3 regions of the Pantoea sp. CCBC3-3-1 genome follow, and region 2 is predicted to be linked to each of the others. Evidence: predicted binding sites of a transcription regulator. Region 2 holds the regulator's gene; each other region holds the start of a gene.
What was found. Region 2 encodes Fur, which represses iron uptake genes when iron is present. Its sites were predicted from a motif close to ATAATAATGAGAACNACTATCAA; they were not measured.
Positions count from the first base shown of each region.

Region 1: a site for Fur is predicted at 1,483-1,505, ahead of fepB (Fe2+-enterobactin ABC transporter substrate-binding protein). Genes of this name have one in related genera too.
Region 3: a site for Fur is predicted at 1,423-1,445, ahead of fes (enterochelin esterase). Genes of this name have one in related genera too.

Region 1 is NZ_CP034363.1:4,412,245-4,415,528, reverse strand. Features, by position in the region: gene cgtA (Obg family GTPase CgtA) at 211-1,389, shown strand; gene fepB (Fe2+-enterobactin ABC transporter substrate-binding protein) at 1,569-2,537, shown strand; gene EHV07_RS20615 (TonB-dependent siderophore receptor) at 2,917-3,284, shown strand, end outside.
Region 2 is NZ_CP034363.1:1,402,965-1,406,248, reverse strand. Features, by position in the region: gene ybfF (esterase) at 1-256, shown strand, start outside; gene ybfE (LexA regulated protein) at 386-667, shown strand; gene fldA (flavodoxin FldA) at 809-1,339, shown strand; gene fur (ferric iron uptake transcriptional regulator) at 1,714-2,157, shown strand; gene EHV07_RS06670 (beta-N-acetylhexosaminidase) at 2,224-3,284, opposite strand, start outside.
Region 3 is NZ_CP034363.1:2,363,930-2,367,213, forward strand. Features, by position in the region: gene fes (enterochelin esterase) at 1-1,344, opposite strand, end outside; gene EHV07_RS11040 (TonB-dependent siderophore receptor) at 1,593-3,284, shown strand, end outside.

The DNA of each region.
Region 1 (3,284 bases), 2.0 Mb from region 2:
AGCGGATTCGCAGCAAACAGGTTTTTTGCTGTACACTTTATATTCAGCTGCACGATGTCTTAAGGCGGATCCTCTTTCTGATTGCATCGCGAAGACCTTTGCAGCATCAGAACCCCTGTTTCCGTCATCAGGCCATCGTTCACGAGCCACGACGGATCATCCGACTGCAAGGTTGATCGGCAGCGGGCAAATGATTTACGGAGAAGTAACATGAAGTTTGTTGATGAAGCGACGATCCTCGTTGCTGCGGGTGATGGCGGCAATGGCTGCGTCAGCTTCCGTCGTGAAAAATATATTCCCAGAGGTGGTCCGGACGGTGGTGACGGCGGTGACGGCGGCGATGTTTACATGCAGGCTGATGAAAACCTGAATACGCTGATCGATTATCGTTTTGAAAAATCTTTCCGTGCTGAACGTGGCCAGAACGGCCAGAGCCGTGACTGTACCGGTAAGCGCGGGAAAGATGTGATCATCAAAGTACCGGTAGGAACGCGTATTATCGATCAGGGTACCGGTGAAACCCTGGGCGACATGATGACTCATGGTCAGGTGCAAATGGTCGCTAAAGGCGGCTGGCACGGCCTTGGCAACACGCGTTTTAAATCTTCCGTTAACCGTTCGCCGCGTCAAAAAACCATGGGTACGCCTGGTGAGAAGCGCGACTTGCAGCTTGAGCTGATGCTGCTGGCCGACGTGGGGATGTTGGGCCTGCCGAATGCCGGTAAATCTACCTTTATCCGTGCAGTCTCTGCGGCGAAGCCAAAAGTAGCGGATTATCCATTTACCACTCTGGTACCAAGCCTGGGCGTGGTACGTATGGACAGCGAACAAAGCTTCGTGGTCGCCGATATTCCAGGCCTGATTGAAGGCGCTTCTGACGGTGCCGGTTTAGGCATTCGCTTCCTGAAGCACCTCGAGCGCTGTCGCGTTCTGTTACACACTATTGATCTGGCCCCAATCGATGAATCCGATCCGGTTGAAAATGCCCGTATCATTTTGGCTGAGCTGGAAAAATATAGCGAAAAGCTTTTCAACAAGCCACGCTGGCTGGTTTTCAACAAAGTCGACCTGCTGGATCAGGAAGAGGCGGAATCCCGCGCGAAAGCTATCGCTGATGCGCTGGGCTGGACGGAGAAATATTACCTGATCTCTGCCGCCAATCGCGTCGGCGTGACCCCGCTGTGCTGGGATGTGATGTCCTTCATTAACGCCAATCCTAAAGAAGCGGAAGTGGAAGAGAAGCAGCCAGAGAAAGTGGAATTCATGTGGGATGATTACCACCGCCAGCAGCTCGAAGAAGCCGAAGTGGCGGTTGAAGAAGATGATGACTGGGATGAAGACTGGGATGATGAAGACGACGAAGGCGTCGAAATTATCTATCAGCGCTAAGCCAGTAAGGGACACAAATTTGTGTCCCTTTTCTTTTACGTCACGCTGGAAGATGGTTCACATTTCCCCGACGCACGGCAAATCCCCTTTCTAATAGCAAAGATAATCATTATCATCTTCGGTTCCGGATGTTTATCGGGGCAGTATGCTGCTTCGTTTCGCTGAATAGAGCTGACTCAATGATACGTTTCGCCAGACTAGTCGTTCCGCTGTTACTCTCTGCTTTTTCCGTCGTGCCCTTCACTCAGGCTCAGGCCGAGCAAGGCTGGCCGCGTCATATTCCTAACCGGGATGGCGAGCTGGTGATTAACCATCAGCCTGAACGCATTGTCTCTACCAGCGTGACGCTGACGGGCTCGCTGCTTGCCATCGGGGCACCGGTCGTTGCCAGTGGTGCAGCCATGCCGGGACATAAGATTACAGACCAGCAGGGTTTTTTCCGTCAGTGGGGCAAGACGGCGACGGAAAAAGGCGTTAAACGTTTATATACGGGTGAACCCAATCTTGAAGCGATTGCGGCGGAAAACCCCGATTTGATCATCGTTAGCGCCACAGGCAATGATTCTGCGCTGCCAATATACGAGCGTCTTTCGGCGATGGCTCCAACGCTGGTCGTCAATTACGATGATAAAAGCTGGCAACAGGTAGAACGTATTCTTGCGCAGGCAACCGGCCATGAAGCACAGGCTGAAAAGTCGATCCAGACGTATGCTCAGCGCGAAAAAGAAGTGAAAGCAAAGCTGGTGCTGCCGCCACAACCGGTTTCAGCGCTGGTGTTCAATGCCCATAGCCGGTTAGTGAATCTGTGGACCACTGAGTCTGCTCAGGGAAAATTGCTGGAATCCTTAGGCTTCACCCTGGCACAGCTTCCCGCGGTAAGCATCAAAGCCAGTCAGCGAATGAAACGGAAAGATATCGTTCCGCTAAGCGGAGAGAATCTGGTGACGGGACTGACGGGCAACACCGTAATGATGTTTGCTACCGGGGAAGAGGGTAAGGCTGCATTGCTGGCTGAGCCATTGCTTGCCGCAACACCGGCGGTAAAAAATAAGCAGGTTTATGCGTTAGGGGATGAGTCCTTCCGGCTTGATTATTATAGCGCCAGCAACCTGCTGACGCGGCTTGAACAGCTATTTGCTAAACAGTAACTGCCTGACCAGCCTCATGTCGGTGAGGCTGGTCTGTTCCCTCTGCGTCTTTTAAAGCGAACCCGCTCACAAATTTACTCTTTTCATTGCTGGCCCTGAACAGCCCATTTTTCTTATCGTTTACGCAATAACACAAGAAGTTAAATGAGAATGCGATGAATAATCGAATTGATAATTGTTTGTGTTTGCAATAGTGTATTGCCGCCTGGTTATCCATCTCTATTGCTGGACGCTGGCGGGGCGGATCCTAATGCCGTCTGGTTATCCAAATTTGCCTCAGATAACGTTGGTGAGGCGATCTCAGGGAATATGAATTTTGAACAAATTATCACGTTTATCATTAGCTATCCTGCTGGAACTGGGAATAGTCACAACGGCGATGGCAGCCACGGAAACCGCACCGGAAAACAGCACGGAAAAGGGTGTTTCAACGTCGACTCAGAGCACCGTTTCTCCTGAACAGGTAGACGCTGAAGGCGGGACGATGGTGGTAACGGCGGCTCAGCAAAATCTTCAGGCGCCGGGTGTTTCAACCATCACTGCCGATGAAATCAAAAAACGACCTCCGTCACGTGACCTTTCCGAAATCATTCGTACTATGCCAGGCGTAAACCTGACCGGCAACTCCACCAGTGGACAACGCGGCAACAACCGTCAAATCGACATTCGCGGTATGGGGCCAGAAAATACGCTGATCCTGATCGACGGCATGCCAGTCGCCAGCCGTAACTCGGTACGCCTTGGATG
Region 2 (3,284 bases):
TGCGCTGTGGCAATGCTATGATCGAATTATCGGCTGGCAACCGCTGCCTGCCTGGCAACGCCCGGCGCTGTTTATTCGCGGTGAACTCTCCGCTTATCTGGCGGAGGAATATCGTGAAGCACTGCTGAAACAGTTCCCTGCGGCACGCGCACATGTGATTGCCGGCGCGGGTCACTGGGTGCATGCAGAAAAACCTGATGCTGTTTTACGCGCTATCAGCCGTTTTTTTGCTCAGCAGAAACAAAAAGGTTGTTAAAAAGCTAAATCATTGTCGTCACGACTTTCACTGGGGTATGATGGCGCGCTAAAATTTTGTCGCTGCCTCAACGACAGTGACATCATGGCTCAATCCATCAGAACTCCAGCCTTTCAGTATCACGATTCTATGGCAAAAGAAAACACGGACCGCACCACGATCGATCTGTTCGCAGATGAGCGTCGCCCGGGACGACCGAAAACCAATCCGCTGACGCGTGATGAGCAGTTGCGTATCAACAAACGCAATCAGCTTAAGCGTGATAAAGTGCGCGGGCTGAAGCGCGTGGAACTGAAAATGAACAGTGACGCGGTTGATGCTCTGAACCAGCTTGCCGAGCAGCGTAATATGAGCCGCAGCGAGCTGATTGAAGAAATGGTGATGGCCCAGCTGGCCCATCCTGAGCGCTAATACGCTCATACAGCGGCAAAGCACAAAGCGACAAATGCGGACGGATTACTGATTTATCCCCCTGAATCTGTCTGCTATCATTGCCGTTAACACAAGCAGGCTAGCCGCCTCCATTATAAGTTTTAAGAGGTTATTAACATCATGGCAATCGTAGGCATTTTCTTTGGCAGCGATACGGGCAATACGGAAAACATTGCAAAAATGATCCAGAAGCAGCTCGGTAAAGAGGTTGCGGAAGTTCATGATATCGCTAAAAGCAGCAAAGAAGACCTTGAAGCCTTTGATATTTTACTGCTGGGCATCCCAACCTGGTATTACGGCGAAGCCCAGTGTGACTGGGACGATTTCTTCCCTACGCTGGAAGAGATCGACTTCAACGGTAAGCTGGTTGCGCTGTTTGGTTGTGGCGATCAGGAAGACTACGCAGAATACTTCTGCGATGCGATGGGCACTATCCGCGATATCATCGAGCCTAACGGCGCGGTCATCGTCGGTCACTGGCCAACCGAAGGATATCATTTTGAAGCCTCTAAAGGGCTGGCGGATGACAATCACTTCCTCGGCCTCGCCATCGATGAAGATCGTCAGCCGGAGTTGACCAACGAACGTACCGAAAAGTGGGTCAAACAGATTTATGAAGAACTCCAGCTGAAAGAGATTCTTGAGGCATAAGGAAAGGGCCTGATGTGCGAGCTATCTCACATCGGGTCACTGTTTTTTCCTATAGAAGTAATAGGTACATATTTGTAACTTTCATCTGCAAAACTGTAGAATAACGCCATCGGTCACCCAGCTCATCAATATGCCTTACGCCCTGGCGGCGGCAGCGATGAGGCAGCGCGAAATGTTAACTCAGCGAAAATGGGTACTTGCTTTCCCGGACGTAACGACTTTTCATCCTTACTTCCCTCAACGGTTGCGCAATCCCGCTGTGGTTTCTATTTCGAAGCATCAGTTCTATAATGAGACGCTCAGCTTTTGCGTCGACCGATGCTCAGGGCTTTTCAGCCACTTAGTGACTAGCAAAGTAACAGGACAATATCCGCATGACTGACAATAACACCGCATTAAAGAAGGCCGGCCTGAAAGTCACGCTTCCCCGACTGAAAATTCTGGAAGTGCTTCAGGAACCAGAGAGCCATCACGTCAGTGCGGAAGATTTATATAAACGCCTGATCGATATGGGCGAAGAAATTGGTCTGGCGACGGTTTACCGCGTTCTGAACCAGTTTGACGACGCGGGTATCGTGACCCGTCATAATTTTGAAGGCGGTAAATCTGTTTTCGAACTGACGCAGCAGCATCATCACGATCATCTTATCTGCCTGGACTGCGGTAAAGTGATCGAGTTCAGCGATGAATCAATCGAAACCCGTCAGCGTGATATCGCCGAACGTCACGGCATCAAGCTCAGCAACCATAGCCTCTATTTGTATGGTCACTGCGCAACCGGCGACTGCCGCGAAGACGAATCACTGCACGATAAGTAAGCTGTGCAAGTAAAGAACCGGTGAAATTCACCGGTTTTTTTTCGTCTGCTGTTCAGATTTTGTAAATCAGTTTGTCAGCGTTTCACTCCGGCTAAAGCGCTTGCCGTCGCTGCTGACCGCTCTCACCATCGCCTTCCCCTTCACCTCAGGTTGCGCGGCCTGGTCATAGCGCTGCCAGCTTTTTCCCTCGTCAAGCGAGTAGTCGATAGCAATCCCTGGCAATGCGATGTTGGCTTCCAGCTTGCCAGCAACGATGCGTGCGCCCGGCACCGGCAGACGGTAGTGAATACCTGATTTATCCAGTTTTGCCAGCTCACGCTGCCCCAACAGATTAGCAAATCGCTGCCAGTCTTTTCGCTGCGCCTGGTGGTCAACATGCGCTGTTTCCCCACCGATATATTCTCTGCCCGGCTGATAATCCTGCTCCCATGCAGCCCGATGCCAGGCCCGCTCGGCAACCGAAACAACGCGAGGAAAGATCATATATTCCATCTGATCGTCGGTCCGCACGGTTTCGCTCCACAGCTGGGCGGATAAGCCATAAGCGCCCGGCCAGGCTTTATCCGATTTCGCGGAAAAAGGTTTGCCGTCGCGGTCTACGGAGGTTTCTGCGTTTTGTGGCAGGTTATTCGGCGCAAAGCTGAACATTTTACGCTCATCGCTAAAGCGCGTTCCCCAGTAGTAACCGCGCTCCAGCGGATTCACCTCATACGGAAAATCCATATAGACATAGTCCGGGTTAGAGACAATGACCTGATAACCTTTGTTCGCCCAGTCATTGGCTGAATCAAAGCCGCCCCAGTACAGCGTATCCCAGAAGTTAACCGCAACGTGCTCCGTGGCAAAGGCCTGAGAACTTTCGGCATCCTTCAGGCCATCCTGCCACGCCTGCATTCTGCCAATGCCGTGCTGTTTCACCTGCTGACTGACCTGTCGCGCAAAGTAGCTGGGCAAATGTTCCATGTCCTCGACTTTGCCATCTTTGATCATGGCCTGACAGACCTGTGATTTCGCCCACGGCTTATCCTCTTTACTCATGTCGAGCAGGCCGGTTCCCGCAACAGGTTTATTTATATCGGAATAGCCGGTGCCGAAACGAATATTTTTGGCCTCGTCACCGCCAAAGT
Region 3 (3,284 bases), 960 kb from region 2:
ATCGATACCTGTAGAAGTAAGAAGTGCATCAGAAACCACAGAAGGGGGCAGAAAATCCGCCAGCAGCCAGCGGCAGCCTTCAATCAGGCCATCACGCCAGCAGCGGGCGTCGTGGCCGCCGGAATAGACCCGAAACTGCAAATGGTGTCCGGCAGCACGCAGCTCAGGCGCAATCTGCTGGTTAACAAATTCGATATTGCGTTCGCGGTTGCCCACTTCCTGAAAAATATGCAGCTGCCCGGCCGGTAAATTTCCGGCCTGAAGCTGCTGAAACAACAGCCCAGGCGGGTGCTGTTCTCGCCGGTCAAAAGCATGAATAAATTGCAGGTTGGGCCACCAGAAAGAGCCGGACTGGCTGAGGATGCGGCCAAAGCGAGCGGGGCGGTGCAGACCGGCATACAGCGCGGCCAGCCCGCCATAGCTTTGTCCGGCCACTAAAGTGCGATCGCCATCCTCACTGAAAGCCTGGTGCTGGCGGATTAACGGCATCAGCTCCTGCTCAATGGCCTGCCAGAACTGCGAATTGCAGGGAAGTTCCGCCTCGCGGTGCTGGCCGTTAATCGCATCAATAAATAACCAGCAGGCGGCAGGCAGATGACCCGCTTCGGTTTCCGCAGCCAGCGCGGAAAAAATCGGCTGGCCTTCCACCCAGTTTTGTCCGTCGAGCAAAATGGCCAGCGGGCGCTGGTCAGGCCGGGAGGTATGTCCGCTGGTCCATAACCAGACACGACGCTGATTATTGAGTATTTCGCTCTGCCAGGTCAGTTGCAGCAGCGCATCTGGCGGCGTCGCTTCACCGCGATCCCACCCTTGCCATGCGGCGATCCACGGCGCTTTCGGCATGCGGGCGGCGCTTAACGGATGACGACGGCTGTTAAGAAAGGGCTGCTGATGATTAAGCGGATCGGCAACAGCCAGCGGCATCAGCGAAATCCACCAGGCTCTTTGCTGCAAACGCGCGGTCTCTGCATCGCTGCTGAAAACTGGCGGCAGATGCTCCGCCGTAATGGGGATCAGGCTGTAGCTGCCGCGCCACCGGTCATCGATTACCGTTGACCAGTGCCAAACATTACTGTTGCTTATGCGCTTTAGGCTGGTGGGCGTAGGGCTGTGATGATTTGTTACGCCGTTCACGTGCACATAGACGCGTTCAATAACGGAATTTTGTTCATCGCCCTGCGGATCGCGCCAGAAGAAATGCATGTCAACGCGTCCTTCATCCACATATTCAACCAGCGGCGTGCCTGTTTCATGCAACCGTCGCCACCAGGTGTCTTCACCTAAATCGTTTTCTGACAACAGTTTAGATGCAGTTCCTGCGGGAAAATCTTGCCGTAACGTCATATCCCTTGCCCTCTGAAACATCTGGCGACATTTTCAAACATTATTGCCAGACTCTTTACACTATCAAACGCAATGCAAATGCTATTGATAACGATTTACATTTGCAATATGATTTTGACGTAAATTTTACTTACTGATTTCCGTACAGTTTCTGGGGAAACCGCAACCCCCGGTGGGCGTTAACACGCCTGTGCTGTGCAGGCGTCCGCGGATTTTTAATGACAAGGTAGTTTGAAGAGATGGCATTCATGGCTGGTAAATTAGAAAATTCAGTGACCTCTGCAATGACGATCCCTTTTAAAAAATCCAGATTACATCTGGCGTTAACACCGCTTTTTCTGCTGACGACGTTTTCGGGTACGGCCTTTGCCGAAGAGACCATGACCGTCAGTGCGGATACCCGCGAAAGCGTCACTGCCCCCATGCCGGGACTGGTGGCGAAAGAGAGTGCTTCCGGGACGAAAACCGCCACGCCGCTGCGCAAAACACCGCAGTCCATTTCGGTGGTGACGCGTCAGCAGATGGACGATCAGGCTGCGGCTTCCGTTGCCGATGCGCTGAACTACTCCAGCGGCATCGTCACCAACTATCGCGGTAACTCTAATCGTAACGACGAGATCATCAGCCGCGGTTTTCGCTATGCGCCCAAGGTGCTGGACGGCCTGACTTATGGCCTGTCGGCCCGCAGCGGCGGGGGGGCCGGGCAAATTGACCCGTGGCTGCTGGAGCGCATTGAGATGATCCACGGTCCGGCCTCCGTACTGTACGGGCAGGTCAGCCCCGGCGGACTGGTCAGCATGACCAGCAAGCGGCCCACCGCGCAGAGTATCCATAAAATTCAGCTCAGTACCGGCAACAAACACTACGGCGAAGCGGCGTTCGATTTTGGCGGTAAGCTGAACGATGACAACACGCTGTTTTATCGTCTGAACGGCGTTGGCAGCACCAGACATGAGTTTGTAAGAGGCGAAAAGCAGCAACGCGTGGCGATTGCGCCGGCCATCACCTGGCTACCGAACGCCGACACCAGCTTTACCTTACTGACCAGTTACCAGAACGAACCCAAAGCGGGCTACCGTAACTTTCTGCCAGCCAGCGGCACGCTGCTGAGTACCAGCGCCGGCTATTTGCCGTACGATTTTAACGTCAGCGAACCGAGCTTTAACCAGTCGAAACGTGAGCAGACGTCCGTTGGCTATAGTGTCGAACACACCTTTAACGAGGTGTTCAGCTTCCAGCAGAACCTGCGCTACAGCAATATCGATGAGTCGTACAAATACGTTGTCTTTACCACGGCGAATACCCGTAACAACGACCACACTATCAATCGTCGCCCGCAGCATGACAAAGTGGAAACCGAAGAGTTGGGCCTGGATAACCAGCTGAAGGCGTTATTCAGCACCGGGCAGGTCGAACATACCCTGGTGGGCGGTCTGGATTACAAGTGGAGCGATATCGACAGCAGGCTGTGGCGGGACAATAACACCAGCCGCTATACCCTCGACTGGACAAATCCGACGCGCGTCAGCGTGAACGAAAGCGCCTTCACGCTTACTACCAGCACCCGCACTAAACTGGATCAGGTTGGCGTCTATCTTCAGGATCAGCTGGAATGGAACAACTGGAACCTGCTGCTTTCGGGGCGTAACGACTGGACCGAAGTGCGCACGCAGGATGCCGTAGCGGATACCGATACCCAGCAGAATGACAACAAGATGACAGGGCGCGCTGGACTGCTGTATGCCTTTGATAACGGCCTGTCGCCTTATGTCAGTTACAGCACCTCGTTTGAACCGAACCTGAACACCGGCGCGCCGGGTGCCGATCCGTTTAAACCGACGACCGGCGAGCAATATGAAGCCGGGATCAAATTCCAGCCGGTGGGTTCGGACACGGTGATGACGCTCTCGGCGTTTCATATTAATCAGAAGAACATCAGC